Regions from separate parts of the Kitasatospora sp. NPDC088264 genome, predicted to be linked through region 3. Evidence: riboswitches for the same ligand, from Rfam matches in the RefSeq annotation. Region 3 holds a riboswitch; each other region holds the start of a gene.

Region 1 (7,266 bases), on a different contig from region 3:
GCCCGGGCACAATGAGCACGAACCCGAGCCCGAACGACCCCGGCGGAGCACGATGAGCCAGACCGTCACCCGCGCCCTGCGCCTGCTCGCCGAACTCGGCGAGGGCGAGCGCTCCCTCGACCAGCTGGCCGAGGTGCTCGGCGTCCACAAGACGACCGTGCTCCGACTGCTCCAGAGCCTGGAGGAGGAACGGTTCGTCTACCGTGACGCCGCCTACCGCTACCACCTGGGCGCCGGCCTGTTCGCCCTCTCCGGCCTCGCCCTGGAACAGCGCGGCGTCCGCCGGATCGCCGCCCCGCACCTGGCCGAGCTGAACGCCACCACCGGCCAGACCGTGCATCTGGCCGCGTACGAGGGCGGCGAGGTCGTCTACATCGACAAGTTCGACTCCCGGCACCCGGTCAGGATGTACTCCCGGATCGGCCTGCGCGCCGCCCTGCACAGCGCCGCCGTCTCCAAGGTGCTGCTGGCCGACCTGCCGCTGCCCGAACGCCGCCGGGTGGCCGCCGGGATCGACTTCACCCCGCACACACCCCGCACCCTCAGCACGCCCGAGGCGCTGCTCGCCGAGCTGGAGAAGGTCGCCGTCCAGGGCTGGGCGCAGGACCACGCCGAGCACGAGGCGTTCATCAACTGCGTGGCCGCACCGATCCGGGACGCCAGCGGCCGGGTCGTCGCCGCCGCGTCCATCTCGGTGCCGGACGTCGTCCTCCCCTACGAGCAGGTGCTGGACCTCCTCCCGCAGCTGCTCGCCACCACCCGCGCCATCTCGGCCGACTGCGGCCGCCCGGACCACAACTGATCAACCGTCAGACCGTAAGGAACCCCATGAACGAGCAGCACCCGACCAGCGGCAAGACCGAGGTCCGCACCGACGGCGCCCCCGCCCCCGCCTGGATGTTCTCCCAGGGCGTCCGCAAGGGCCCGATCCTCCAGGTCTCCGGCCAGGGCCCGCAGGACCCGGCGACCGGCGAGTACCTGTACCACGGCGACGTGAAGGCGCAGACCCGGCGCACGCTGGAGAACGTCAAGGCGATCGTCGAGGCCGGCGGGGCCACCATCGAGGACGTGGTGATGTTCCGGGTCTACCTCACCAAGCGGGCGGACTTCCCGCTGATGAACGAGGTGTACGCCGAGTTCATCGACGAGAACATCAAGCCCGGCGGCGTGAAGCCCTGCCGCACCACGATCTTCGTCGAGCTGCCGCAGGAGCCGATGCTGGTCGAGATCGACGCCCAGGCCGTCGTCGCCTGAGACACCGTCGAGCGGCCCGACCACCGCAAGGGCCCGGACGCGCACCAGGCGTCCGGGCCCTCCGCCGTCCCCCTCGCTCACCGCCCCGCGGGCACGCCCTGCTCGGCCGGGGCCCCCGAGCGCGCCACGACCCGCCCCTCGCCCGCCGCGCCGCGCCGGTCGAGCGCCGCCGCGAACACCGTCACACCGAGGGCGACCGCGGTGAGCAGCCCGCCCACCCAGTTCGGCGCGTCGTAGCCGAGGCCGCCGGAGATGACCAGCCCGCCGAGCCAGGCGGCCAGCGCGTTGCCCAGGTTGAACGCGGCGATGTTGGCGGCCGAGGCCAGCGTCGGCGCGCCCGCCGCCTGGTCCATGACCCGCTTCTGCAGCGGCGCGACGGTCGCGAAGCCGAACAGCCCGATCAGCGGGATGAGGACGATCGCGGCCGGCTTGCTGTGCGCGGCGAAGGTGAAGGCGAACAGCAGCACCGCGAGCACCGCGAGGATCACGGTGAGGCTGCGCATCAGCGCGCGGTCGGCGAACCAGCCGCCCAGCAGGTTGCCGACGAACAGGCCGACGCCGAACAGGAAGAGCAGCCAGGTGACGCTGCTCGGGGCGAAGCCGGCCAGTTCGGTCATCATCGGCGTGATGTAGGTGAACATCGCGAAGATGCCGCCCCAGCCGAGCACGGTCATGGCGAGCGCGAGCCAGAGCCGCAGGGTCCGGAAGACGGCCAGTTCGGGGCCGAGCCGGGCGGCGCCCGCCCGCGGCTGGACGGGCACCAGCGCCGCGATCCCGGCGAGGCCGAGCAGGCCGAGCCCGGCGACGACGTAGAACGTGGAGCGCCAGCCGAAGTGCTGGCCGAGCAGGGTGCCCATCGGGACGCCCAGCACGTTGGCGGCGGTGAGGCCGGTGAACATCAGGGCGATGGCGCCGGCCCGCTTGTGCGGGGCGACCAGGTCGGCGGCGACGACCGAGCCGATGCCGAAGAACGCGCCGTGCGCGAAGGCGCTGACGATCCGCCCGATCATCAGCAGCCCGAAGGCGGGGGCGACGGCCGCGATCAGGTTGCCCACCACGAACAGGCCCATCAGCGTCAGCAGCATGCCCTTGCGGGGGGCCCGGGTGCCGAGGATGGTGAGCAGCGGGCCGCCGACCACGACGCCGAGCGCGTAGCCGGAGATCAGCAGACCGGCGGTGGGGATGGAGACCGAGAAGTCGCCGGCGACCTCGGGCAGCAGGCCCATGATCACGAACTCGGTGGTGCCGATACCGAAGGCGCTGATCGCCAGCGCCAGGAGCGCGAGGGGCATGAGGGACCGCTTTCCAGAGAGAACCGTTGCGCATGCAACTACCAGCGTCGACAATACGAGACACCCGCAGGTACTTGCAAGCGCCACCTATCCCCGACGACAGCAATCCCGGCCACGCCACTTGCCACACCCTCGAGCGGAGATTAGGTTAGGCTCACCTAACTAACTGGAGGTCCGTCATGAGCCTGCCCGCCGGCGACGCCGAGGTGCCCGAACCCACCACCGCCGAGCGCGTCCAGAGCCTGCTCAGCGCGACCTCCTCGCTCACCGTCCGCGCCTGCGGCGAACACCACGACCTCGACACCCCGGTCTCCGTCCACGGCTCCCGGCTGCGCCTGCGCGCCCCGCTGGGCGACCCGCTCGCCACCGCCGCCGCCCGCGCCACCGACGGACTCGCCGTCGTCCTGGACGTCACCGACATCTCCCCCGTCGCCGTCCGCGACCGGATCCGCGCCCGCCTCACCCTGGCCGGCCGACTGCACCTGGCCCACCTCGCCGACGACGGCCTCAGCGTCCACCTGCGCGTGGACGTCGCCCACGCCGTCCTCGCCACCCCCTACGGCACCGGCGCGCTCACCGCTGGCGACCTCGCCCTCGCCACGCCCGACCCGCTGGCCCGTTACGAGGCCGCCATGCTCACCCACCTCGCCGACGACCACGCCGACGCCCTCGCCGTCCTCACCCGGCTGCTCGACCCGGACCTGCTCGCCCAGCACCCGGAGGTCCGCCCGCTCGCCCTGGACCGCCACGGCCTGGTCCTGCGCCTGGACCACCCGCACGGCCACCGCGACGTCCGCCTGGTCTTCCCCGAACCGGCCGCCGACACCGAGGACTTCGGGCAGCGGATGCACGAGCTGCTGACCGCCGCCCAGCACGGGCTGCCCGCCCACCGGCTCTGAACCGGCCCGCCGAAGCACACTGACGTATCGTCAACTCTCCCCGGACACACCCACCAAGGCCCGGAAACGACAGCGGCCGACCCGGCTCGCGAGAGAAGTCTCGCGAGCCGGGCCGGCCTGGGCGTGTCCCGCGCCCATGTCCACTGCTGCGGCGATCACCCGGTCGAGCGGTCACCCGACATGACCATCCCGGGCGGTCGATTCGCCCCGTAGCAGCGGTGGTTCCTCATCCGGTACATCCGGCAGATCCGGCACATCCGGTACATCCGGTACGGGTCAGAGCGCGACGCCGTGGGCCCGCAGGTAGGCGACCGGGTTGATGTCCGAGCCGTACTCCGAGCCGTTGCGGATCTCGAAGTGCAGGTGCGGGCCGGTCACGTTGCCGGTCGCGCCGGAGAGGCCGATCTGCTGTCCGGCCTTGACGGCCTGACCGATCTTCACCCCGATCGAGGAGAGGTGCGCGTACTCGGCGAAGTGGCCGTCGGCGAGCTTGATCTCGACCTCGTTGCCGTAGGCGCCGCCGTTGCCGGCCTTCACCACGACACCGTTGCCGACGGCGCGCAGCGGGGTGCCGGTGGAGGCGACGAAGTCCTGGCCGGTGTGGTGGCCGGAGGCCCACATCGAGCCTGCCACGCCGTACGCGGTGCCCAGCTTCGGGCCGGCCAGCGGGGCGACGAAGGCCGAAGCGGCGGCGACCGGCACGGCGGTGACCACGGCGGACGGCGCGGCGGTCTGCAGCTGGGTCTGGAGCTGGGCGGACGGCTTGGCCGCCTCGGTCCGGACCTCCGGCTGGGCCTGCGGCTTGGCGGCGGTGGTGGCCGGCGCGGCGTCCTGGGCGGACGGCTGGGCGGGCTTCGCCGGGGCAGCGGGCTTGGCCGGGGCGGCCTGGCCCGCGATCACGAGCCGCTGACCGGGGAAGATCAGGTCCGGGTTGCCGCCGACGACCTCACGGTTGTGGTCGTACAGCGCCTGCCAGCCGCCGTCGACGTGCTGGGCGTCGGCGATCCGGGACAGGGTGTCGCCGCTGACGACGCGGTAGCTCTCCTGCGACGAGGCCTGGGCCTGGTCGGCGGGAGCGGCGGCCGGGGCGGCGGTGACCGCGGCGGCCGGCGCGGGGTGGGCCTGGGCGCTCATCGCGGTGACGAGCGGCAGGGCGAAGGAGACACCGGTGACGGCGGTGGCGATCCCGATGCGGGCGGCGCGGGGCAGGGCGATACGACGAGCCTGTGCAGGCATGGAATTTTCCTCTCCGACGCCTGCGAGGTGAGCTGTCGGGTTCGGGCTGGAGTTGCCCGGCCGCACATGCGGCTTCACCCCTAGCCGGCCCTGGATCCGGGTACGCGAAAGCGTGCCGTTTCCGGTCCGGCGACTTACCTGTGGGTCCCCCGCTCCTGCCGTACAGAGTTCGGTGCGAGCCACCGGGCAGCGGCAGGATTCGGCGTTCCACCCGGTGGATCCGTCCGGACTGGCCGGGCGGTCGCTGAACTAAAACCCATCCGTTCGGGTGAAGCAATGTCGATCACTTGAACCGGCAACAACCCCCCGAGCTGCGGTGACCCTCCGAATGATCGGCTGCACCGTACGTGCACAATCCATTCACCCGGCGCCACTGATCCACGACGCTGCGCCGATTCCGCCACCGCTGCGCACCCGCCCGCTCACGCACCGCGCACCCACCGACACACCCCCCGGTGACCCTTGTCACGTACGCCCCACGGGCGCAGGATCGGCCCGTGGCCACCTCCGAAGCAGGAACACTGCGCCTGGGCACCTCGCGGGGACGCTGGGTCCTCCTCGCGACGGTGCTCGGCTCCAGCATGGCGATGCTCGACGGCACCGTGGTGAACGTCGCGCTGCCCCGCATCGGCACCGATCTCGGCGCCTCCCTCGCGTCCCTGCAGTGGACGCTCAACGCCTATCTGCTCACCCTGGCCGGACTGATCCTGCTCGGCGGCGCGCTCGGCGACCGGTACGGCCGGCGCCGGGTCTTCCTGATCGGCGTGCTCTGGTTCGCCGCCGCCTCCGCGGCCTGCGCCGCCGCCCCCACCATCCACGTGCTGATCGCCGCCCGCGCCGTCCAGGGCATCGGCGGGGCGCTGCTCACCCCCGGTTCGCTCGCCATGCTGCAAGCCGTCTTCCACCCGGACGACCGCTCGGCGGCGGTCGGCCTGTGGTCGGGCCTCGGCGGGGTGTCGGCCGCGGTCGGCCCCTTCCTCGGCGGCTGGCTGGTGGACGGCCCCGGCTGGCGGTGGATCTTCCTGCTGAACCTTCCGCTCGCGGCCGCCGTGGTCGCGGTCACCTCCCGGTTCGTCCCCGAGAGCCGGAACGAGAGCGCCGTCGGCCGCTTCGACGTCCCCGGCGCGCTGCTCGCCGCGCTCGCCCTCGGCGCGATCACCTACGCGCTGACCGCCGCCGGGGAGGGCCTGTCCCCCGCGGTCTGGCTCACCGGCGCGATCGGCCTGCTGCTCGGCGCTGCCTTCATCGCGGTCGAGCGCCGCGCCGCCGAGCCGATGCTGCCGCTCGGCCTCTTCTCCTCCCGGCTGTTCACCGCCGTCAACCTGGTCACCCTCTGCGTCTACGCGGCGTTCAGCGGGGTGTTCTTCCTGCTGGTGGTGCAGTTGCAGATCGTCTCCGGCTTCTCCCCGCTGGTCTCCGGCCTCGCCCTGGTCCCGATCACCGTGCTGATGCTGACCCTGTCGGCGCGCGCCGGGCGGCTGGGCAAGCGGATCGGCCCCCGGATCCCGCTCACCGTCGGTCCGCTGCTGTGCGCCGCCGGGGTGCTGCTGATGCTGCGCACCGGCCCCGGCTCCTCCTACTGGGCGGACGTGCTGCCCGCCGTCACGGTGCTGGGCTGCGGGATGACCCTGTTGGTCGCGCCGCTGACGGCGACGGTGCTGGCCGCCGTCGAGGTCCGGCACGCGGGCATCGCCAGCGGCGTCAACAACGCCGCCGCCCGCGCGGCCGGGCTGCTCGCGGTCGCCGCGCTGCCCTCGCTCGCCGGGCTGAGCGGCGACGCCTACCGGGTGCCGTCCGCGGTGGACTCGGCCTTCCGCACCGCGATGCTGATCTGCGCCGGGCTGCTGGTCACCGGCGGGCTGACGGCCTTCGCCACCGTCCGCGGCAACGTGCTCGCGCCGGTGGACCGCCCGGTGGCCGAGCCGGACTGCGAGTGGGCCTGCGGCACCACCCCGCCGCTCGACCCGGGCCACGTCCACACGGACGAGGGCCCCGCCACCGGATCGGCGGCAGGGCCCTCAGCCAGCTGACGAATCGTCAGAGGATGTCACCGGGCGCGTACTTGGCGGCCTCCGGGTAGGCGGCGGCGACGGCCTCCACCTGGCGGACCACCTCGGCGACCTGGGCACCGGCCGCACCGGTGAAGGAGAGCCGGTCGGCCAGCAGCGCGTCCAGCCCGGCCCGGTCCAGCGGGATCCGCTCGTCGGCGGCCAGCCGGTCCAGCAGCTCGTTCTCGCGGGCGCCCGCACGCATCGCCAGCGCGGAGGCGACGGCGTGCTCCTTGATGACCTCGTGCCCGGTCTCCCGGCCGACGCCCGCGCGCACCGCGCCCATCAGCACCTTGGTGGTGGCGAGGAACGGCAGGTAGCGGTCCAGCTCGGCCTCGATCACGGCGGGGAAGGCGCCGAACTCGTCGAGGACGGTCAGGAAGGTCTCCAGCAGGCCGTCGAAGGCGAAGAAGGCGTCCGGCAGCGCGACCCGGCGCACCACTGAGCAGGAGACGTCACCCTCGTTCCACTGGTCGCCGGCCAGCTCGCCGGTCATCGAGGCGTAGCCGCGCAGGATGACGGCCAGGCCGTTGACGC
Region 2 (7,266 bases), on a different contig from region 3:
CCGCCGGCGGACGCCGAGGGCCGGGCGGCGGCCGGACCGGCCGGATCCACCGCGATGTACGGGGTCTCCCCCGGCATCGCGTAGTGCAGCCGGACACGGGCCTGCGCCTTGACGTACTCGGGGTCCTGCCAGCGGGCCTTCTCCCGGCGCAGCTGCTCGACCTGCTGGCGGGAGCGGTCGGCCTTCGCCTGCTGGGCGGAGATCTCGGCGCGCTGGGAGATGAACTGCCGCGTCGGGTAGGCGAGGATCGCCACCAGCGAGCAGAGCACCAGGACGAGGACGGTCGCCCGGCTCGTGAAGCGAGGCCGGGCCGCCAAGCCCGGGATCCTCCAGCCTGCCATCTCCCGTTCCCCTCCTGGTCGCGACGGTGCCCCGCCGTCCACCCTACGGGGTGAACGGCGGGGCACCGGTCAGGCGTGCTCACCGGTCGGCGGAGCGACCGTGCTCGCCGCTCCGAGGAGCGGCTGAGCCTGCTGCTCCGCGGAGCGGCCGTGCTTGCTACTCCGCGGAGCGGCTGTGCTTGCTATTCCGCGGAGCGGAAGCGCGGGAAGGCGCCGCGGCCGGCGTACTCGGCGGCGTCGTCGAGGATCTCCTCGATGCGCAGCAGCTGGTTGTACTTGGCGACGCGCTCGGAGCGGGCCGGGGCACCGGTCTTGATCTGGCCGCAGTTGGTGGCGACGGCCAGGTCGGCGATGGTGACGTCCTCGGTCTCGCCGGAGCGGTGCGACATCATGCAGCGGTAGCCGTTGCGCTGGGCCAGCTCGACGGCGTCCAGGGTCTCGGTCAGCGAGCCGATCTGGTTCACCTTCACCAGCAGCGCGTTGGCGGTGCCGGTCTCGATGCCCCTGGCCAGGCGGGCCGGGTTGGTGACGAACAGGTCGTCGCCGACCAGCTGGACCTTGTCGCCCAGCTTGACGGTCATGGCCTTCCAGCCGTCCCAGTCCGACTCGTCCAGCGGGTCCTCGATGGAGACCAGCGGGTAGGCGTCGACCAGCTCGGCGTAGTACTCGATGAGCTCGGCGGCGGAGATGGCCTTGCCCTCGAACTGGTAGGCGCCGTCCTCGTAGAACTCGGACGCGGCGACGTCCAGGGCGAGCGCGATGTCACGGCCGGGCACGTAGCCGGCCTTCTGGATGGCCTCGGTGATGAGGTCCAGGGCCTCGCGGTTGCTGTCCAGGTTCGGCGCGAAGCCGCCCTCGTCGCCGAGGCCGGTGGACAGGCCGCGCTCCTTCAGCACGCCCTTGAGGGTGTGGTAGACCTCGACGCCCCAGCGGACGGCCTCGGAGAAGGACTCCGCGCCGATCGGGGCGATCATGAACTCCTGGATGTCGACGTTGGAGTCCGCGTGCGAACCGCCGTTGAGGATGTTCATCATCGGAACGGGCAGCACGTGCGCGTTCGGGCCGCCCAGGTAGCGGAACAGCGGCAGGTCGCTGGCCTCGGAGGCGGCGTGCGCCACGGCCAGCGAGACGCCCAGGATCGCGTTGGCGCCGAGCGAGGACTTGTCCGGGGTGGCGTCCAGGTCGAGCATGGCCTGGTCGATCAGGCGCTGCTCGGTGGCGTCGTAGCCGACCAGCTCCGGGCCGATCTGCTCGATGACGGCCAGGACGGCCTTCTCCACGCCCTTGCCGAAGTAGCGGTTCTTGTCACCGTCGCGCAGCTCGAGCGCCTCGAAGGCGCCGGTGGAGGCACCCGACGGGACAGCGGCACGGCCGGTGCTGCCGTCGTCGAGGCCGACCTCGACCTCGACCGTGGGGTTGCCACGCGAGTCGAGGATCTCACGGGCTACGACGACATCGATGGACGGCACGAGGCATCTCCTTGCGGAAGCAGGGTCCGGCTGACGTTGGGTGCTGCCGGCGGGACGATTGCGGAGTCGTTACGACCAGAGCCTAACCGCCCCGGCCCCCGGGGCCGCGCTGGCCTCGGTCCCGTCTCAGCGTGTGGCCCGGCTACCCACCGGTAGTTCACCTGCTTGCCCGATCGAAGCGGGCGAATACGGGGGAATGCGGGCGAAGGGGGACAGGTCCCGTCCCCCTTCGCCCGCAGGGCGCGGGCCGTTCAGGGCCCGGGCCGCTCAGCCGAGGTGCAGCACCTGGCCGGGCATGATCAGGTTGGGGTTGCCGCCGACGGTGCCGCGGTTGCCGTCGTACACCGACTGCCAGCCGCCGGACACGCCCTGGGCGGCGGCGATCGTCGACAGCGTGTCGCCGGCCCGGACGGTGTAGTCGTGACCGCCCTGCGCGGCGGCGGGCTGCGCGGCCGGGGCGGACTGCGCGGGCTGCGCGGCGCGGGGCGCGTACTGCGGCTGGGCGGCGGGCTGGCCCGCGTACTGCTGGTAGACGCTCTGGTGGCTGGTCCAGTACCAGGCGCCGTTGTTCTGGTACCAGTACACCTTCGCGTCGGCGTCCCAGCCGGCCTTGCCGGAGAAGCCCTGGGTCTGCGGCTGCGTCTGCTGCGGGGCCTGCTGGACGGGCTGCTGGGCGGCCGGCTTCGGGGCGGCCTGCTTGACCGGCTGCTGGGCGGGCTTCGGGGCCTGCGCCTGCTGGGTCGGCTTGGCGGCGGACTGCTTGGCGGGCTTGGCGTCCGTGGAGGTGTCCACGGAGGCCGGGGCGCCGCCCTTGCTCAGGCCGGCCTTCTGGGAGCAGACCGGCCAGGCGCCCGGGCCCTGCGAGGCCAGCACCTTCTCGGCGACCGAGATCTGCTGCGCCTTGCTGGCCTGGTTGGCCTGCGGGGCGTAGGAGGTGCCGCCGTACGCCTTCCAGGTGCTGGGCGTGAACTGCAGGCCGCCGGAGAAGCCGTTGCCGGTGTTGATGCTCCAGTTGCCGCCGCTCTCGCACTGGGCGACGGCGTCCCAGGTGGAGGCCGGGGCGGCGGAGGCGCCGGTGGCGGTGAGGAGCGGCATCGCGAGTCCGACGCCGGCCACACCGGCGACGGCGATGGCCTTCTCGGTCTGGGTGCGACGGCGGTGGCGGCCGGTTCCAACGAACAGCATGAAGAGGTCCCTCTCCGCACGCCTGCGAGGTGAGCTGTCGGGTTCGGACCGGGAGGTGGCCCGGCCGCCGAAAGCGGAAACGATTCCGCTCGGGCGGCTTCACCCCAAGCCGTCGGGGAACGGCAACAAACCTGGTTCCCCCGCCCCTGCCCAGGGTCTGGTCGGTTTCCCGTGACGCGGCGGGCAGGATTCGGCGTTCCGCGCACGAGGTCCGCAGCTGCGAACTCCAGGGAGAGTAGACAGATCATCAGACCAATAACAAGCTCATATCACCGATATCACACACAAATTACGGCGCGTGGTCAATCGCCTACCAACGGCGGCGGTATGTCCGGATTAATGCGGGTTCAGGCCTGGCTCCACGGGCCGCCGGAGACATGCCGTCAGCGTGTCGGGGCGTCGGTCGGCGTGACCGGCGGCGCGTACGGAGAGCAGGTCTCCGGAGTGAATTCGACCGGGAGTTCCCGCAGGCCACGCATGATCAGGCCGCCCCTCCAGCGCAGGTTCTCCGGGTTTTCCGCGAGCCGCAGGTCCGGCAGCCGGGAAAGCAGCGTGGCCAGTGCGCTCCGCCCCTCCAGGCGGGCCAGCGGGGCGCCGATGCAGTAGTGGATCCCGTGGCCGAAACCCAGGTGCGGATTGTCCGTGCGGGCCAGGTCCAGGGTGTTCTCGTCCGCGAACCTGGCCGGATCGCGATCCGCCGCGGCCAGCACCACCAGCACCGGATCGCCCACCGGGATGTCCACCCCGCCGATCGACAGCGGCCGCGTCGCGAAACGCCACGTCGCCATCTCCACCGGCCCGTCGTAGCGCAGGAGTTCCTCGATCCCGGTCTCCAGCAGCGCCGCCTCGCCGCGCACCACCGACTCCTGCAGCAGCCTGCGCTGCTCCGGGTTGCGCAGCAGCGCGTACGTGCCGTTGCCGATCAGGTTGACGGTCGTCTCGAACCCCGCGAACAGGAGGATGAACGCCATCGCGGCGGCCTCGTTCTCGTTCAGGTGCTCGCCGTGGTCGCTCGCCCGGATCAGGCCCGAGATCAAGTCATCACCCGGATCCGCCCGCTTGCGGTGGATCAGCTCCAGCAGGTACGCCCGCATCCGCTTCACCGCCCGCCCCACGCCGCCGCGTTGGCCGCCGCCGTGCCGGATCATCATCCCGGCCCAGTCCCGGAAGTCGTCCTGGTCCTCGGCCGGCACACCCAGCAGGTCGCAGATCGCGTAGATGGGGAGCGGGAACGCGAACTCGTGGATCAGGTCCGCCGAACCGCGCTGCGCGAAGCCGTCGATCAGCCGGTCCGTGAGCTGCTGCACCCGCGGCTCGAACTCCGCCACCCGGCGCGGCGTGAACGCCTTCGACACCAGCCGGCGCAGCCGGGTGTGGTCCGGCGGGTCGATGTTCAGCAGATGCGTCATCAAGTCCGCCTGGCGTTCCCCCGGAATTCCCACCCGCCCGGTGCGGTGCGCCTGCTCGCTGTGGTGTGCCGGGTTCTTCGACAGCCGGCCGTCCGCCAGCGCCTGCCGAGCGTCCGCGTAGCGGGTCACCAGCCAGGCCTCCACCCCACTCGGCAGCGTCGTGCGGTGCACCGGGGCGTGCTCGCGCAACCAGGCGTAGGCGGGGTACGGATCGGTGGCGAACTCCCAGGTGAAGAGCTGCGGGGCGGCGGGATCGGGCTGCACTGGCATGCGTCGACCGTATCCGGTGGGTCGGGGCCGCACCGCCTCCGGCGGACGCGACCGGCGGGGCCGGATCGTCGACACCCGGCGGACGGCCCGCCAACGCTCCGTGGACGCCCCGTGGACGGTCCGTGGACAGCTCTTGGACAGCTCTTGGCCGGGTGGCGGGCGTGACCCTGGTCACCTGAGGGGTAATCCCTGTTGCGGAGGGTCAGGACCTGCCTACGATCCTCCGCAGAAATCGTGGGCGCCGGTGCGGTGTCGCCCACAGGGAGGAGCAGACCATGCGGGTCAGCGGGGCAGTCGTCGTCATCGCGGTACTCGACGGCGGATCGGGAGCCGAGCTCGCCCGCCGGTTCGCCGCCGCCGGCGCCGCCGGAGTGCTGATCGCCGACCAGCGTGCGGGCGTCGCCGAGGACCTCGCCACCGAACTCGACCGGCCGGGCTGCCCCGTCGTCGGCGTCGGCGGCGACATCCGCCGCCCCAGCGACGTCGCCGCCCTCGTCGACACCGCCGAGAAGCACCTCGGCCCCATCGACCTGTTCTGCGTCGCCGGCCCCGACGGCGAGCGGATCGTCTCGCTCGCCGAACTGCCCGCCCGCCTCGACCTCGAACGCCTCGCCGAACTCCTCGCCCTCGTCGGCGAGGCCATCGGCGAAGTCGTCCCCCGGCAGCGGCGGCCGATCGAGAACACCGCCACGGCCGCCTGAGGCCCTGCCCGGGCCCGCTACTCGCCGACCGGCCCGAGGCCCTCGGCCGCGCGCACCGCGTCCCGGTAACCGCGCGCGGCCGAGCGCAGCGCCGCGTCCACGTCCACCCCGGCGTCGTACGCCCGCTGCGCCACCGCCAGCAGCAGCCGGCCCGCCGACTGCGCCGTCAGCTCCGCCGGCAGCGCGTACGGCTCGTCCGGCACGCCCGCGAAGCCCGCCCGGCGCACCCGCGACACCAGCTTCGCCGCGTACGCCAGCGACGGCAGCCCGGCCGGCACGCCGTCCAGCACCGACTCCCGGTCCGCCTTCTCGGCCGCCTTCAGCTGCTCCCAGTTCGCCTCCACCTCGGCGGCGCCCTCCGCCTCGACGTCCCCGAACACGTGCGGGTGCCGGTACATCAGCTTCTCGACGATGTCACCGGCCACGTCGTCGATCGAGAACGCCTCCGCCGGGTGCTCCTCGGCGATCCGGGAGTGGAAGAACACCTGGAGCAGCACGTCGCCCAACTCCTCGCGCAGCGTCTCCCGGTCCCCCTCCTCGATCGCCTCGACCAGCTCGTACGCCTCCTCGACCAGGTACTTCACCAGGCTCTCGTGCGTCTGCTCGGCGTCCCACGGGCAACCGCCCGGCGAGCGCAGCCGGTCCATCACCGACACCAGGTCCAGCAGCCGCGCCCCCGGCAGGTCGTACGACCCCGGCAGCACCTCGATCTCCGGCACCTCACCGGCGTGCTCCACCGCCAGCCGCGCCAGCGCGTCCGTCAGCCCCGGATCCCCGTCCGGGCTGCCCAGCCACACCGTCGGCCCAGCCCCGCCCGGCTGCCCGGTCAGCAGCCGCGCCAGCGCCGGTGCCGACCCCGCCGCCACGACCTCGACCTCCACCCCGGCCTGCCGCACCGCCGCCACCTGCGGATGCCCCGCGTCCCCCGCCAGCACCCGCCCCGCCGACCGCAGCGCCTCCCACGCCGGCCACGCCAGCAACCCGGGGGCCACCCGGTGGGTGGTCGTCAGCAGGATCAGCTTCGCGTCCGGAACATTCGTCGTCACACCCCGAACCTACCCGCCGCCCGCCCGGGGCGGGGACGGGCCCGACGGGACCCGCCCCTCCCGCCGGGGTCCTACTTCTTCGACCCCGCCAGGTCGTCGAACATCGCCGACAGGAACTCGCTGCACCAGCCCAGCAGCTCCCGCCCGACCAGCGGCTTGCCGCCGATCCGCCCGGGGCTCGGCCGCGGCACCAGCAGCTGCTGGGCGGCCGCCTTGACCTGGCTGCGCGGGTAGAGCCGGTTCAGCCGCAGCTGCTGGGACTCCCGCAGCTCCACCGGCCCGAACCGGACGTTGGCCCCCTGGAGGGTGATGTCCGCGATGCCGCACCGCCGGGCGTACAGCCGCAGCGCCGCGACCAGCAGCAGGTTCTCCACCGGCTCGGGCAGCTTGCCGTAGCGGTCGACGAGCTCGTCCCGGACCTGCTGGATGTCCGCCTCCGAGTTGACCGCCGCGATCGAGCGGTACGCCTGCAGCCGCAGCCGCTCGCCGGGCGCGTAGTCGTGCGGCACGTGCGCGTCGACCGGCAGCTCGATCTTCACCTCCAGCGGCTCCTCCTCCGGCTCGCCGCCGTTCGCCAGCGACTCGCGGAACTCGGCCACCGCCTCGCCGACCATCCGCATGTAGAGGTCGAAGCCGACGCCCGCGATGTGCCCGGACTGCTCGCCGCCGAGCAGGTTGCCGGCGCCGCGGATCTCCAGGTCCTTCATCGCCACGTACATGCCGGCGCCCATCTCGGTGTGCTGGGCGATGGTCGCCAAGCGCTCGTGCGCGGTCTCGGTGAGCGGCTTCTCCGGCGGGTACAGCATGTACGCGTAGCCGCGCTCGCGGCCCCGGCCGACCCGCCC
Region 3 (7,266 bases):
CGCAGCGCGCTCGCCGTCCGCCGTTCCCAGGACGACCTCGGCGCCGGGACGGCCGTGGAGTGGCTGGAGGGCCCCGAGGGGACCCTGACGTTCCGCCGCGGCTCCTTCGTCTGCACCGTCAACGCCACGGACGAGCCGGTCCGGATAGCGGCGCCCGGAAAGCTGCTGCTCTCCTCGGTGGAGCTGGTGGTCGACGGCGGCGAGACGGTGCTCGCGCCGGACAGCACCGGCTGGTGGGCGGTCTGACGTGGTTGCAATAGGCTCTGGGACCGTGACTACGGCGCGACTCTCAGACATCGCGGCGCAGGCGGGGGTCAGCGAAGCCACCGTCTCCCGCGTACTCAACGGCAAGGCGAACGTCTCCGCCGCCACCCGGCAGACCGTGCTGGCGGCGCTCGACGTGCTCGGCTACGAGCGGCCGACCCGACTGCGCCAGCGCAGCGCCGGCCTGATCGGGCTGATCACGCCGGAGCTGAGCAACCCGATCTTCCCCGCACTGGCCCAGGTGATCGAGCAGGTGCTCAGCCGGCACGGGTACACCCCGGTGCTGTGCACCCAGACACCGGGCGGGTCCACCGAGGACGAACTGGTCGAGATGCTGGTCGACCGGGGCGTGGCGGGCATCGTCTTCGTCTCCGGGCTGCACGCCGACTCCACCGCCGACCACGACCGCTACGCCCGGCTGACCGGGCGAGGGGTGCCGTTCGTGCTGATCAACGGCTACAGCGAGCGGATCGACGCGCCGTTCATCTCGCCGGACGACCGGGCCGCGATGTGGATGGCCGTCCAGCACCTGGCCGAACTCGGGCACGAGCGGATCGGGCTGGCGGTCGGGCAGCGGCGGTACGTGCCGGTGCTGCGCAAGATCGAGGGCTTCACGGCGGCGATGCGCGAGGTGCTGGGACGGAGCCAGGAGGAGGCCGAGGAACTCGTCCACCACACGCTGTTCAGCGTGGAGGGCGGGCACGCGGCGGCCGGCGCGCTGCTGGACAAGGGCTGCACGGCGATCGTCTGCGGCAGCGACATGATGGCGCTCGGGGCGATCCGGGCGGTGCGGCAGCGTGGGCTGTCGGTGCCGCACGACGTCTCGGTGGTCGGCTTCGACGACTCGCCGCTGATCGCCTTCACCGAGCCGCCGCTGACCACGATCCGCCAGCCGGTCGAGGCGATGGCGACCGCGGCGGTGGACGCGCTGCTGGAGGAGGTCGGCGGAAACGCGGTCCAGCGCGGGGAGTTCATGTTCCAGCCGGAGCTGGTCATGCGCGGGTCCACGGGGGCCTGCGCGCGCTGAGGACGGTCAACGGACGGGCCCCGGAGAGCAGTTGCTCTCCGGGGCCCGTTGTGTGCCGCCAGGGTGCCGGGTCAGCCGTCAGTTGTCGGCTGTCACCCGTCGGTCGTGCTCAGACCCGGCCGGCGAAGTCCGGCGCCCAGTTGGCGACGGTCTGCAGGCGCACGCCCGAGCTCGGGTTGGCGGCCTCGACGTACTGGCCGCCGCCGATGTAGATCGCGACGTGGTAGACGCCGGAGTTCTGGCCGTTGTTGGACCAGAACAGCAGGTCGCCCGCCTGCAGGCTGTCCAGCGAGACGCGGGTGCTGGCGGCGGCCTGGTCGGCGGCGACGCGCGGGACGGAGACGCCCGCGGCGCGCAGCGCGGCCTGGGTCAGGCCGGAGCAGTCCCAGCCGCCGTTGCCGGTACCGCCGTAGACGTACGCCTGGCCGACCTTCGACTGGGCGAAGGAGACCGCGGCGGCCATGCTGCCGGTGGCGGCCGGGGTCTGAGCCGGGGTCTGAGCCTGGGCGGCCGGCTTGGAGTCCGGCTTGGTGGCCGGGGCCTGGGGCTGGGCGGCCGGCTTGGCGCTCGCGACAGCGCCGTTGGAGGTCTGGCCGGACTTCTGCGAGCGGTCGAACCAGGTGAAGTCCGAGCCGGACGTGGCCGACGAGCCGGAGCCGGACCGGTCGGCCTGAGCCGACTGCTGGGCCTGGCCGCCGTCCTTGAACGAGAGGCGCTGGCCCGGGTAGATGGAGTCCGGGCCCTCGGTCAGGGTGCCGCGGTTGAGTTCGTACAGCCGCTGCCAGCCGCCCTGGAGGTTGTGCTTGTCGGCGATCGAGGACAGCCAGTCGCCGGAGGCGACGGTGTAGTCGTCGGCCTGGGGCTGGGCGCTGTTCCGGGCCTGGCTCTGGCCCTTCTGGGCCGAGGTGCCGTTGGTGGAGTCGGCGGGGGCCTGCGCCTGGTCCTGGGCCGGTGCGGCCGGCTTGGCGGGCTTCGCGGCCGGGGCCGGGGTCTGGGTCTGCGCGGGCTTGGCGGCCGGGGCGGCCGGCTTCGCGGCGGGCTTGGTGGCGGTCGAACCGGCAGCCGAGCCGGTGGTCGAGCCGGCCGAGGTGTCGACGGCGGCCGGGGTGCCGCCCTTGGTCAGGCCGGCCTGGACCGAGCACACCGGCCAGGCGCCGGGGCCCTGCGAGGCGAGGACCTTCTCGGCGACGGCGATCTGCTGGTCCTTGGTGGCCTGGTTGGCCTGGGGGGCGTAGGCGGTGCCGCCGAAGGCGGCCCAGGTGCTGGAGGTGAACTGCAGGCCGCCGTAGAAGCCGTTGCCGGTGTTGATGCTCCAGTTGCCGGTGCTCTCGCACTGGGCGACCTTGTCCCAGGTGGCGACGGAGGCGGCGGAGGCGGTGCCGGAGGTGAGGCAGGGGATGGTGAGGCCGACGCCCGCGACGCCGACGGCGGCGATCACGCGTCGGGTACGACTGGACAGACGGGTGCCGTTGGTGGGCAGCATGAAGACGCAGTCCTCTCCCACGCCTGCGAGGTGAGCTGTCGGATTCGGGCTGGAGTTGCCCGGCCGCGCTGTGGGCGCGGCTTCACCCCTAGCCCTGGATCGTTCCGGGGAACGGTCCGGGGCGACTTACCTGTGGGTCCCCCGCTCCTGCCGTGGTGCGTTTTCGCGCTGCCAGGACATCCGACGGCAGGACTCGGCGTCGCGGATGAACTGGGTTCGTGTGGCCACGAACGGGGAGCACGTTAAGCAGACTTAAGTTCAAACTGCAAACACCTGTGACGCGCATCACGGTTTGGCGAGAACGGTCGTTCCCCTCACTTGTCATGATCGGAAATGACCGATTTCCGGCAACGCCGCGAAGGGTGCGCGCAACTGTCTGCGTTTCAGGAGGCGGGTGACGGTGGGTCGGGTCGCCTGGGGGCCCGCCCGTCGGGAGAGCGGCGTGTCCGCACTGTGGCCGTCGGGGGGTGCGTCGAGCGATGGTGAACAAATGCGGATAGAACGGACATCACACCTATTCGTCCTTTAACTCCCTTACGGGACAAGCGGGAAGGGCCCGGAACGTAGCCGTTCCGGGCCCTTCACACGTGCGGTGACCGCTACTACTGGCCGGCCGACTCCTCGGCGGCGGCGTGAGCGGCGTGAGCGGCGCGACCACCCCGGCCGGAGTGGTCGGCGTGGGTGCCCTCGGCGGCCTCCGCCGCCTCGGCCTCGGCCCGCGTCAGGGCCTCGGGGGAGGGCGCCGGCAGCGCGGCCAGGTAGGTGGAGGCGATCAGCTGGCCGACCGTCGGGTAGGCGCCCAGCGGCGCCGCGGACGGGCAGCCGGTCTCCTCGGCGGCCGTGGCGAGCAGCTCGGAGTCGGCCTCCGGCCCGATCACCAGCGGGGCCAGCGCCGGGCGCTGGGAGCCGGTCTCCTTGAGGTGGTTGACGGCCGCGGCGACCGAGCCCGGCACGTCGAGCGCGGCGGGCACGACCGGGACGGCCAGCCGGGCCGCCAGCAGGACACCGGTGATGCCGGCAGCGGCAGCGGCCTCCTCGCCGCCGACGGTGGTCAGCACGACGCCGTCCGCGGCGGTCGCGATGGCGAACAGCCGGGCCCGGTCGGCACGCGCCAGGCCGGCCTCGGACAGGCGCACGTGCACGGCCTCGGCGAGCAGCGGGTGCGGGCCGAGCACGTCGGTGACGGGGGCTCCGTACTCGGCGGCGAGGGCGTGGAGTTCGGTCAGGAATCCGTGCGGGCCGGGTACCAGCGGCACCAGGACCGGCGCGGGCAGGCCGGCCTCGGCGGCCATGGCCAGCAGTTCGGCGACGGTGCGGTCGTCGCTGTCGGCGCCCTGGGCGGCTTCGCCCGGGAGGTAGCCGACGGCGGTCTGGATGTCGCCCTGCTCGCTGCGGACGATCGACAGCAGCTCCTCGACGACCGAGCGGGACTCGGGCCCGGCGGTCGCGGGCACGGCGAGCACCAGGGCCGGGGATCCGGCCGGGATCTCGGGGCGCTCGGGGCGACGGTGGCGCCCCCGCGCACGGGAGCCTGGAGTGCGGACGGGCAGTGGCGCGCCCGGGATGGCTGCGGTGCTCATGCCGGAGATCGTAGGACATCGGCCCGTCAGGCCTGCATTCGGCTGCCGTTCGAGTTTCACGTGGTCATGGCGGGTGCGCCGCGCTCCCGTCGTGTCCGTCCGGGCGGTTTGCCCGCAATCCGGACATATCTCACCCAGCCTTCGAGCGATCACCGCTGGTTGCCCTGACGTGTCCGACGGGGCGTCGAGTTGCTTCTGTGGCGCGTGAGATGTCTCACAGCCGGGAGGTCGCCTGACGGAGGGTCACGAAGGCGCGACTCCGGGCGTCTGAAGATCAACATTCAGCGGGGAATCGCTCACGGCCGGTTATCGAGAATCTGGCGATTCACTCGGCTATGTCCGTTTACGTACCGTCAGGAGAAGGGTCCGTGAAGAGTTCAGAACTGCCGGTGAAAGGCCTCGTGCACCTGCAATGTCCCGTGCTGATGCACGTGCACAGCAGCTATCATCGCGTCAAGTGAGGCGTTGTGCCGGGCCGGTACGGGGCCGGTCCGTTCGTTCGGCGGGTGCCGGGAGCGCCGCGCTGGACGACCACTCCGGAGCTCTTCGGGAGATTTCTATGCACGACTCGCAGGACACGTACGGCTCGTACGACACCTACAACGGGATGGCGGCCGCCGACCTCAAGGGGGTTGTCTGGCAGAAGAGCCTGCACAGCAACTCCCAGGGGAACTGCGTCGAGTTCGCGGCCCTGCCGGGGGGCGATGTGGCGATGCGCAACTCGCGCTTCCCGGAAGGTCCGGCGCTCATCTACACCCGGGCCGAGATCGCCGCCCTGCTGCTGGGGGCCAAGGACGGGGAGTTCGACCACCTGGCGGTCTGACCGGCCGCCGTCCTGCCATCGGGGGGCCGTCGTGGGTGCTGACACCGCGACGGCCTTTGTCTTGTCCGGGGCCGGTCCGGGGCCACATGGCGGGCGCTCTCGTGGCGGCCGTTCTCGCGGCCGACCGCGCGCAGGTGTGGCGGGTGGTCCCGCGCACGGCTGGGGGCCCGGACGTGGACGGGAGTCGGGCCGCCGGGGTGCCCGGCCGTCGGTCCGGCCGGCTCGTCCGGGAGACAGGCCCGGGAATCGTCGTGGAAATCGCCCTGAGGGCTGGGCCGGAGCCCGTGGCGCACCTGTGCCAGGCCCGCCGATCCGCTCCGCGGAGCCCGGGGTGCGGTCCTCCCGGGGCCTCCCTCGGCCGGCCGCGCGCCGCCTGGCGCTAGGCCGAGCGCCGGTGCCGTCCACCGAGTTCGGAACCGGTGGCCGGCTCCGCCTCGAACAGGGCCCAGACCACCTTGCCGCTGCCCAGCGGGTGCCAACCCCAGGAGCGGCTGAAGGACTCCACCAGGTGCAGTCCGCGGCCGGACTCGGCGACGAAGTCCGCCTCCCGGGCGACCGGGCCGATGCAGCTCGGGTCGCTCACCGCGCAGACCACCTGGGGGGAGCGGTGGACCAGGCTTATTCGGATCGGCAGCCGGCCCTCAGGGGTCGGCTGTATGGGAAAGTCGTACTCGCCCTGGACGCCACCCGCAGGGTCGGGCCGTGCGCCGATCGCATGCCGCAGTGCGTTGGTCACCAGCTCCGAGGCCACCAGCGCGACGTCGTCGAACAGCTCCATCAGGCCCCAGCGCTGAAGAGAGGTTCTGGCGAAGTCGCGCGCGGTTCTGACGGCTTCGAAGCGAGGAGCGAGCGTACAGGTGACCACATGGGGGTCAACCGCCAAAGCCGTACCGGTGCTCATGAAGAGCTCCTCCCATAAGGGGGCGGACACGGCTGGACCCGCCGGGGTCATGCCGGTCACCTCCGACTCGCTCGGCCGCTCGGCCGCCCCCTCGACCAGCGCGCGCGCACACGAACCCCCGGTGGCGCGGGGGAACGCTGCCGGGTCGGTGCACGGAGTCGCGCGTGGGGTCGACGCGGAGCCCGCGGGAATGCCAGGGATGTGCAGGTGCACGTGCACCATGGTGGTGTGCGCTCACTGCAGATGCAAGAGTCGATTCACGTGCAGTCGCACTATTGGCATATGCAAGCGCCGGATGCACGTGCATCCTGGTGTGTGGAGTGTGGAACTGATAGGAACATCCGTCAGTATCGGCACCGTGAGCGCTCAACTGATGGCAGACTGTGCGCTGTTTGCCCTAGGTGGAGGTTTCGACCGCATGACCACAGTTCAGCCGGGCGGCGGCTCGATGGTCCGCCGGATCCTCCTCGGTTCTCAGCTGCGTCGCCTGCGTGAGACGCGCGGCATCACGCGCGAGGACGCCGGCTACGCGATCAGGGCCTCGGAGTCCAAGATCAGCCGCATGGAACTCGGCCGCGTCAGCTTCAAGGAGCGCGACGTCGCCGACCTGCTCAGCCTCTACGGCGTGGACGACGGCCTGGAGCGGGAGGCACTGCTCGGGCTGGTCCGCGAGGCCAACAAGTCCGGCTGGTGGCACAGCTTCAACGACGTGCTGCCGGGCTGGTTCCAGACCTACGTCGGCCTGGAGGAGGCCGCCCAGCTGATCCGCACCTACGAGGTGCAGTTCATCCCCGGACTGCTGCAGTCCGAGGAGTACGCACGGGCGGTTTTCGGCCAGAGTCGGCCGGTCGTCAGCGAGGAGGAGATCGAGCGGCGGGTCAGCCTCCGCCTGCGTCGCCAGAAGCTGCTGACCGAGGGCGCCAGCCCGCGACTGTGGGCCGTGATCGACGAGGCCGCGCTGCGCCGCCCCGTCGGCGGGCCCAAGGTGATGCGCGGCCAGGTGCAGTACCTGATCGACGTCGCCGAGCAGGCCAACGTCGTGATCCAGGTGATGCCGTTCCGATTCGGCGCGCACGCGGGGGAGTCCGGGGCGTTCACGATCCTGCGCTTCCCTGAACAGGACCTCGCGGATGTCGTCTACCTGGAGCAGCTCACCAGCGCGCTGTACCTCGACAAGCGGGACGACGT
Region 4 (7,266 bases), on a different contig from region 3:
ACCGAGGCCGCGCAGCCAGGCCTCGATGTAGCGAATGCCGACCTGGACGGCGTTGTGCAGCCCCGCGTGGGTGCAGCTGCCGTCGGCGCCGGCGATGTCGAGCAGCTGGGTCGCGGTGACCGGCTCGGAGGGCCCGGGGTGGTCCTTCTGGTGGGGGCGCTCGCCGAGCACCGCGTCGAAGGAGGCGCGGGCGACCGGCACCAGGTCCGGGTGGGCGACCCAGGAGCCGTCGAAGCCGTTGCCGGCCTCGCGGTCCTTGTCCGCCTTGACCTTCTCCAGGGCGGCGGCGTTGACCTCCGGGTCCCTGCGGCTGGGGATGAACGCGGCCATGCCGCCGATCGCGTGAGCGCCGCGTTTGTGGCAGGTCTGCACCAGCAGGCGGGTGTAGGCGGCCATGAACGGCGAGGCCATGGTGACGCTGTTGCGGTCCGGCAGGACGTACTGCTCGCCGGCGTCGCGGAAGTTCTTGACGATCGAGAACAGGTAGTCCCAGCGCCCGGCGTTGAGGCCGGCCGCGTGGTCGCGCAGCTCGTAGAGGATCTCGTCCATCTCGAACGCGGCGGTGATGGTCTCGATCAGCACGGTGGCGCGGACGGTGCCGTGCGGGATGCCGAGCGCGGCCTGGGCGTGGGTGAACACGTCGTTCCAGAGCCGGGCTTCGAGGTGGCTCTCGGTCTTCGGCAGGTAGAAGTACGGGCCGGAGTTGGGGTCCTCGGCGCCCTTGGCGAGCAGCCGGGCGGCGTTGTGGAAGAAGTACAGGCCGAAGTCGAGGAAGGCTCCGGCGACCGGGGCGCCGTCGACGAGCAGGTGGTTCTCGTCCAGGTGCCAGCCGCGCGGGCGGACCACGACGGTGGCGAGTTCGGCGGCGGGCTTGAGGGCGTACGCCTTTCCGGCGGAGGTGGTGAAGTCGATCCGGCCCTCGAAGGCGTCGATCAGGTTGATCTGGCCGCTGACCACGTTCTCCCAGGTCGGGGAGGTGGCGTCCTCGAAGTCGGCGAGCCAGATCCGCGCGCCGGAGTTGAGGGCGTTGATGACCATCTTGCGGTCGGTGGGACCGGTGATCTCGACCCGGCGGTCCTGGAGCGCGCGGGGCGCCTCGGCGACCTTCCAGTCGGCGGCCCGGACGTCGGCGGTGTCGGGGAGGAAGTCCAGCGTGCCGGCTCTGGCGATCTCCGCCCGGCGGGCCTTCCGCCCGGCCAGGAGCTCCTGTCGGCGCCCTTCGAAAGCGCGATGGAGGCCGACGACGAAGGCGACCGCCTCCGGAGTGAGCACCTCCTCCGCCCGGTGAACGCGCGGACCGGCGACAGTGACGACCGGAGCAGCGGGGGAGGCGCCGACGGGTCCCTGTTCTGTAGCCATGGGCAGGACACTCCTAAGCGGTTGAGCCTGGCGAAGGGAGCTCCGGTGGGAACTTCCTTGATCGGAACCCACCTGTCGGCGGGTTCGATTCTGTAAGGTGGAGACTAGTTTCCGCGATACAGAATTTCAACGGTTTGTTGATGTGATCGCCGGGACTCTACTCCTCCCCGACAGCGAAGGGAACGCCGGTGGTTTCGACCCCCGACACAGCATCGACGACCAGCCCGGACCGCGCGACCGGCGGCGTGCAGTCCGTCGAGCGCGCCTTCCAACTCCTGGAGGCGCTGGCCGACTCCGGCGGCGTGGCCACCCTCAGCGAGCTCTCCGCCAGCTCCGGCCTGCCGATGCCGACCATCCACCGCCTGGTTCGTACCCTCGTCCAGCAGGGCTATGTACGCCAGGACACCGCGCGTCGCTACACCCTCGGCCCCCGGCTGATCCGCCTCGGCGAGACGGCCGGCCGGCTGCTCGGCAGCTGGGCCCGCCCCTACCTGGCCGAACTCATGGAGGCCACCGGCGAGACCGCCAACCTGGCGGTACTGGAGGGCGGCGAGGTGGTGTACGTCGGGCAGGTGCAGTCGCGGCGCTCGATGCGGATGTTCACCGAGGTCGGCCGACGGGTGCAGCCGCACTGCACGGGCGTCGGCAAGGCGCTGCTGGCCCAGCTCCCCGAGGACGAGGCGCGCGCCGTCCTGGGCCCCAACCCGCTGCCCGCGCACACCGAGTACACCGTCACCGACCCGCAGGAGCTGCTGCACCAGCTCGCCGAGGCTCGCGAGCGCGGCTACGTGGTCGACGACCAGGAGCAGGAGATCGGCGTCCGCTGCATCGCGCTCGCCGTACCGGGCGCGCCGACGCCCACCGCCCTGTCGGTGTCCGGCCCGGAGGCCCGCATCCGGGCCCTGGAGGAGCAGGCCGGCACGTCCTCGCTGGTGCCGGTGATGCATCACATCGCGACCCGGCTGGGGCAGGTCCTCGCACCCTGACCCGTCGCCACCGCCCGCTTCACGCACGGGAAGTCGATCCGGTCGACTTCCCGTACGTACGCTCCCCCGTTCGGGCGGACGCCGAGCGGGTTGCACCGGCCCCCGGCGCAGGCTCCGCCACCCTGGTGCGGACGCGGCCCGCAGCGGCGCGGGCGGCCGGGGCCCCGGGACAGGGTGGACGACGATGACGTACAGGCGTTCGACAATGCGAGGCGGGTCCGGGCAGGGCGGGTCCAGGCGGGGCGGGTCCGGGCAGGCCAGCAGGCTCCGCGGATTCCGCGCGGCCTCGCTCGTCGCCGCGATGGCGGCCGGCTGTTCGGTGGCGACGCTGACCGCCGGCCCGTCCTGGGCGCTGCGGCGGCCCGAGCCCCGGCCGGCGGTGGACACGGCAGCCCCCACGGCGTCCCGCTCCGATCTGGAGGTGGTCCGGCTCGACCCGGACGCCGCCCCGCCCGGCGGCACCACCACCGTCCACGCCTTCATCGCCAACCGCGGCCCGGACACCACCGCCGCACCGTTCACCGTGCTGGTGACGCTGCCTCCCGGGGTCTCCCCAGTGGGCCCGTACTTCCCCGAGGACTGCGAGGTGCGGCTCAACGGCCGGCAGGTGCGCTGTGTCTTCCCGGCCGGACTGCCCCCGCTGCGCAGCGCGACCGCGCTGGTACCGGTGCGCCTCTCCCCGGACCTGCGGATCGGCAAGCTCACCGGCGGCTCGGTCTCGGTGCGCGGCGTGGACGACCCGGACGAGGGGAACAACCGGCAGCCGTTCGACATCACGGTGGTCGAGACGGCTCCCGGTTCCTGACCCGGAAGCCCCGAAGGCCCTACCGGTACACGCGGACGTAGTCGGCGGCGAAGGTGATCGGGGCGGTGCCCTGCGGCGCCGGGTGGTACTTCCCCGCGCCGACCGACAGGTTGAGGATCAGGTACGCCGACCAGTTGGCGCCGACGCCCTTGCCGTCCGAGAACACCTTGGCGCCGTTGACGTACCAGTCCACCGAGGTGGCGCCGTAATAGGTGCCGATGGTCACCCACTGGTCCTTCGCGACGGCGCCGGCGTCGGTGTAGTACTTGGGGTTGCCGGGGTTGACGTGGTTGGTCAGCTCCAGCAGGTTCGGGTTGTCGGGGTGGTACTCGAAGGAGTCGACCTCCCCGTTGCCGTTCTTCCAGGTCCAGAAGGCCGGCCAGGCGCCGGAGCCGGACGGCAGCTTGACCCGGGTCTCGGCGTAGTCGCCGGTCCTGACCTGGAAGCCCTCGCTGGAGCCCTCGGTGGTCAGGAAGCCGGTGTTCCAGGCCTGCTTGCCGTTCTCCAGCGTGGTGGTGCCGGGCGCGGCGGTGAAGGTGGCGACCCCGTTCGCGACGCTGACGTTGTTCTTGTTCAGCAGGTCGAGCTTGTTGTCGTCCGGGTTGTGGTTGCCGTACTTGTACGCGGTGCTCTTGTCGCCGACCCAGCGCGAGCCCCAGCTGATCGGGCCGTTGAACTCGTCGGACCAGGTCAGCGACTTGCCGGCGACCGGGGATGCGGGGGTGCCGGCCGACGGGCTGGCGGTGGCGCTCGGGCTGCTCGGGCTCGGGCTGCTCGTCGGGGTCGGCTTCGCGGTGGGGGTCGCCGTCGGGGTCGGGGCGGGAGTCGGGGTCGGGGCGGGAGTCGGCTTCGTGGTGGGCGTCGGGGTCGGGGGCGGAGTCGGCGCCGGGGTGCTGGAGACCACCAGCTGCTGCGAGGCCAGGTTGTGCCAGGCCCCGCCGAGGTCCTGCCAGAAGCCGAACTGGGTGTACGTCCCGGCCGGCAGGGCGCGTGCGCCGCTGGTGAAGGACAGGCCGCTCGGGCAGATCTGCACATTGGAGGCGTTGCCCGGGAAGTCGAGGTTCGCACCGGCCGCGTTCCGGACGCCCACGCCGACGGTCTTCGCGGTGAAGCAGGCCGAGGAGTGGAGGGTCAGCGAGGCGGTGGCGGCCTGGTTGGCGACCATGGTCGCCGGGGCGAGCCGGTCCTGGGTGACGGTCGGGGCGGTGGCGGCCTGGGCGCCGGAGACGGCCGGCAGGCCGAGCAGTCCGGCGCCGGTGACGGCGAGCGCTCCGGTGACGGCGAGGGCGGCGTTGCGGCCCCGGTGGGAGGGGCGGGCGTGGCGCGGCGCGCGGCGCCGGGCAGGCTGGTGCATGGCAGTGTCCTCTGCGACGCCTGCGAGGTGAGCTGTCGGATTCGGGCTGAGGCAGCCCGGCCGCCGGTGGAAGCGGCTTCACCCCTAGCCACGGCCCGCACGCGGGAGCGTACGGGCCGGGCGCTGACCTTGGTTCCCCCGCTCCCGTCCGCTGTGGTGCTCGGTTGCCGGCCGGCGGGTGGACAGGACTCGGCGTCCCGGCGGCGGGGGTCCGCGAGGGCGGACGACGGTTGCAGGCTAGGCAGGCCGTCCGTGAACGGACAACCTGCTCGGGCCGGTTGTCGCACAGGTCACAGTGGTGTCGATCAACGACGCTGCGTGGTGGATCAGTTGGGACGGATCAGCGGAGCCGTCGAGCTGCCGAACGACGAATCGGCGAATCGGCGAATCGGCGGTCCACGGGTCAAGCGAGCCAGTTGTCGACCTGGCTCTCGGCCTCCGGTGCCCAGGCGAGTTCCAGGTGGTTGAGGCCGGTGAGCAGCCGGGTGCCGCCGATCGTCGCGATGCCGGTGGTGTCCAGGGCGCTCGCGGTGAACACGATGCCGTCGCTGGGCCCCCGGTTCTCGTTGAGCACGCCCGGGATGTCGGCGGACCCGCCCGCGAGCAGATAGGTGCGCACCGACGCGGGGACGCCCGCCTGTTGCAGCGGCGCGATCAGCGAACCGGCGTCGATCGCCGCCTGGATGCCCTGGCCGGAGGTGTAGAAGCCCTGGCCGCCGTAGTAGGTGGTCCACCAGTCCTGGGCGGTGCCGTCCACCCCGTACCGGCCGTCCCAGCGGGCGAGCAGCTGGCGCTGGCCCGGGTAGCAGTCGTAGCCGCCGGTGGGCAGCACGCCGAGGCAGGGCTGCGCCGTGTAGGTGCCGTAGCAGGTCATGTAGAGGTGCGGGGACGGCGCGTTGGCGGTGCCGCCGCAGGCCGGCCAGCTCGCGAGGTCGAACGACCAGCCGTGCGCGTACACGTAGTCGAGCCCGCCGTTCGGGCCCCCGAGGGTGATCAGGCGGCGCACGTCGCCCGCGTAGGCCCGCCCCCAGGACGGGCGCACCGAGGACACGTACGCCCGGGCGGCGACCTCGCCCTTGCTCCAGGCCACCACGTCCACCTGGGGGACGCCGAGGCGGGCCCGGATCAGCGCGACGGCGTCGCCGACGGCCTGCGCCTGGAGCAGGTTGTCGCCCTGTTTGTGGGCGAAGCCGATGGCGAACACCCGGTGGCCGGTGCCGGCGAGGTACTGGGCGAGGCCGGTGGACGGGCAGGCGGAGGCACCGCAGGTGCCGCTCTCCCCCGGGTTCGCCCAGGCGCGGTCGGCGTTGTCGTTGGCGCCGTGGACCAGCAGCACGGGGGTCGGACGGCTACCGGTGTCCCAGCCGGTCGCCGAGTACAGCAGGAAGCGGCTGGAGGAGGGCTGGCCGGTGCCGCCGAAGTACGTCCGGCGGGCGCCGTCCTGGTCGCCGCGGCCGTCGGCCGGGTACTGCTCGGTACGGAAGCCGGGGGTGGTGTCGAGGTAGCGCTCGACCTTGGCCCAGCCGTTGCCGGGGGCGGGGAAGGCGGCTTCGAGGGCGAGCGGGGCGGTGGCCGCCTGGGCGGCGGTCTGGGCAGTGGCGGTCTGGGCGACGGTGGCCTGGGCGGGAGTGGGGGTGCCGAGGAGCAGCGCGGCGAGGGTGAGCAGGAGGGCGGACAACGCGGTGGGGGTGCGTCTGACGGCGGTGGGGGTGTGCCGCACGGGAGTGGGGGTGCGTCTCATGGGGGTGGACGGTAGGACCGGCCGCCGGCGGGCGCCCAGGTGCCCGCCGCACACCGCGCCGGCCTGCGCGGTGGCGGCCGGTGCCGTGGCGCACCGTCCACGGGTGCGCCCACCCGGCTCACCGGGTCGGATAAATTGGAGGTCCGACATCTTCCGCAGTGCACAAGACCGCCGTGCACGGCCCCACAGGAACGAGGTACCGCCCCACCATGACCGCGCCCCTGCCCGCCTTCGCCGGCCGCACCTACCTCTTCCGGGCCGACAACGGCGCGGCCTTCCGCAACACCTACTCGGCCGACGGCAGGCGGCTGCGCTGGGAGGGCCTCGGCGAGTCGGCGGGCCAGTGGGAGGACGTGCGGCTGCACGTCGCCGAGGTGGCGCCGGAGATCTACTTCATCAGCTGGACCGAGGAGAGCGGGATCACCGTCAGCCACGTGATGGACCTCGGCCGGCTGACGGTACGCGCCTTCTGGACGTACGAGGGCGAGGGCGGCCGGGTCGGCGAGCTGCACACCGGGACGCTGGAGCGGGTGGCCTGAGCCTCACCGCCCCCGCGCCCCCTCGCTGTCCGTCGGCTTACTCAGGCCGTCTGGGCAGACTGCCTGCTCAGACGGTCTGCTCAGACGGTCTGCTCAGGCGGCCTGGTTCGGGACCTTGAGGTGCTGGGACAGCCACTCCAGCGAGGACGGCAGCAGCGCGCTCCAGGTCTCGAAGTTGTGGCCGCCGTTCTCCAACATGCTGTAGGAGACCTTCATCGGGGACTGCACGGCGTCGACGAAGGCCTCGGTGTCGCGCCGGTAGTCGCCGTCGCCCTTCTTGGTGCCGGCCAGCAGCACGGACACCTTGGGCTGCGGCAGGTTCTTCAACCGCCACATCAGGTTGGCCTCGTCACGACGCTGCTTGCTGCCGCCGAACAGGTCGCCCGTGGTCGGGTCGTCGGCGGCGTCGTAGTAGGCGGAGAGCGCGACGGCGGTCGGAAAGACGTCCGGGTGGCGCATGGCCAGCTTGAGGGCGCAGTAGC

What was found. Region 3 has a riboswitch for cyclic di-AMP ahead of AB0O82_RS23480 (transglycosylase family protein). Riboswitches for the same ligand answer to the same signal wherever they lie in the genome.
Region 1: another riboswitch for cyclic di-AMP. It lies ahead of AB0O82_RS19785 (LysM peptidoglycan-binding domain-containing M23 family metallopeptidase); the one in region 3 lies ahead of AB0O82_RS23480 (transglycosylase family protein).
Region 2: another riboswitch for cyclic di-AMP. It lies ahead of AB0O82_RS34700 (transglycosylase family protein); the one in region 3 lies ahead of AB0O82_RS23480 (transglycosylase family protein).
Region 4: another riboswitch for cyclic di-AMP. It lies ahead of AB0O82_RS00490 (glycoside hydrolase family 16 protein); the one in region 3 lies ahead of AB0O82_RS23480 (transglycosylase family protein).

Annotation. Positions count from the first base shown of each region.
Region 1 covers NZ_JBFBIR010000023.1:73,027-80,292, forward strand. Annotated here, with positions in the region: gene AB0O82_RS19760 (sugar kinase) at 1-15, shown strand, start outside; gene AB0O82_RS19765 (IclR family transcriptional regulator) at 53-802, shown strand; gene AB0O82_RS19770 (RidA family protein) at 829-1,254, shown strand; gene AB0O82_RS19775 (MFS transporter) at 1,332-2,546, opposite strand; gene AB0O82_RS19780 (DUF2470 domain-containing protein) at 2,726-3,445, shown strand; gene AB0O82_RS19785 (LysM peptidoglycan-binding domain-containing M23 family metallopeptidase) at 3,722-4,681, opposite strand; cyclic di-AMP (ydaO/yuaA leader) riboswitch at 4,684-4,866, opposite strand; gene AB0O82_RS19790 (MFS transporter) at 5,179-6,711, shown strand; gene purB (adenylosuccinate lyase) at 6,719-7,266, opposite strand, start outside.
Region 2 covers NZ_JBFBIR010000076.1:6,485-13,750, forward strand. Annotated here, with positions in the region: gene AB0O82_RS34690 (septum formation initiator family protein) at 1-317, opposite strand, end outside; gene eno (phosphopyruvate hydratase) at 524-1,810, opposite strand; gene AB0O82_RS34700 (transglycosylase family protein) at 2,078-2,995, opposite strand; cyclic di-AMP (ydaO/yuaA leader) riboswitch at 3,001-3,168, opposite strand; gene AB0O82_RS34705 (cytochrome P450) at 3,379-4,674, opposite strand; gene AB0O82_RS34710 (SDR family NAD(P)-dependent oxidoreductase) at 4,950-5,375, shown strand; gene AB0O82_RS34715 (MazG family protein) at 5,393-6,421, opposite strand; gene mfd (transcription-repair coupling factor) at 6,493-7,266, opposite strand, start outside.
Region 3 covers NZ_JBFBIR010000031.1:72,749-80,014, forward strand. Annotated here, with positions in the region: gene AB0O82_RS23470 (glycoside hydrolase family 13 protein) at 1-246, shown strand, start outside; gene AB0O82_RS23475 (LacI family DNA-binding transcriptional regulator) at 272-1,291, shown strand; gene AB0O82_RS23480 (transglycosylase family protein) at 1,401-2,795, opposite strand; cyclic di-AMP (ydaO/yuaA leader) riboswitch at 2,782-2,942, opposite strand; gene AB0O82_RS23485 (hypothetical protein) at 3,377-4,354, opposite strand; gene AB0O82_RS23490 (DUF397 domain-containing protein) at 4,914-5,177, shown strand; gene AB0O82_RS23495 (ATP-binding protein) at 5,557-6,078, opposite strand; gene AB0O82_RS23500 (helix-turn-helix transcriptional regulator) at 6,497-7,266, shown strand, end outside.
Region 4 covers NZ_JBFBIR010000001.1:117,448-124,713, forward strand. Annotated here, with positions in the region: gene aceB (malate synthase A) at 1-1,359, opposite strand, end outside; gene AB0O82_RS00480 (IclR family transcriptional regulator) at 1,548-2,345, shown strand; gene AB0O82_RS00485 (hypothetical protein) at 2,665-3,150, shown strand; gene AB0O82_RS00490 (glycoside hydrolase family 16 protein) at 3,170-4,504, opposite strand; cyclic di-AMP (ydaO/yuaA leader) riboswitch at 4,507-4,673, opposite strand; gene AB0O82_RS00495 (lipase) at 4,908-6,245, opposite strand; gene AB0O82_RS00500 (MoaF N-terminal domain-containing protein) at 6,455-6,784, shown strand; gene AB0O82_RS00505 (alpha/beta hydrolase-fold protein) at 6,878-7,266, opposite strand, start outside.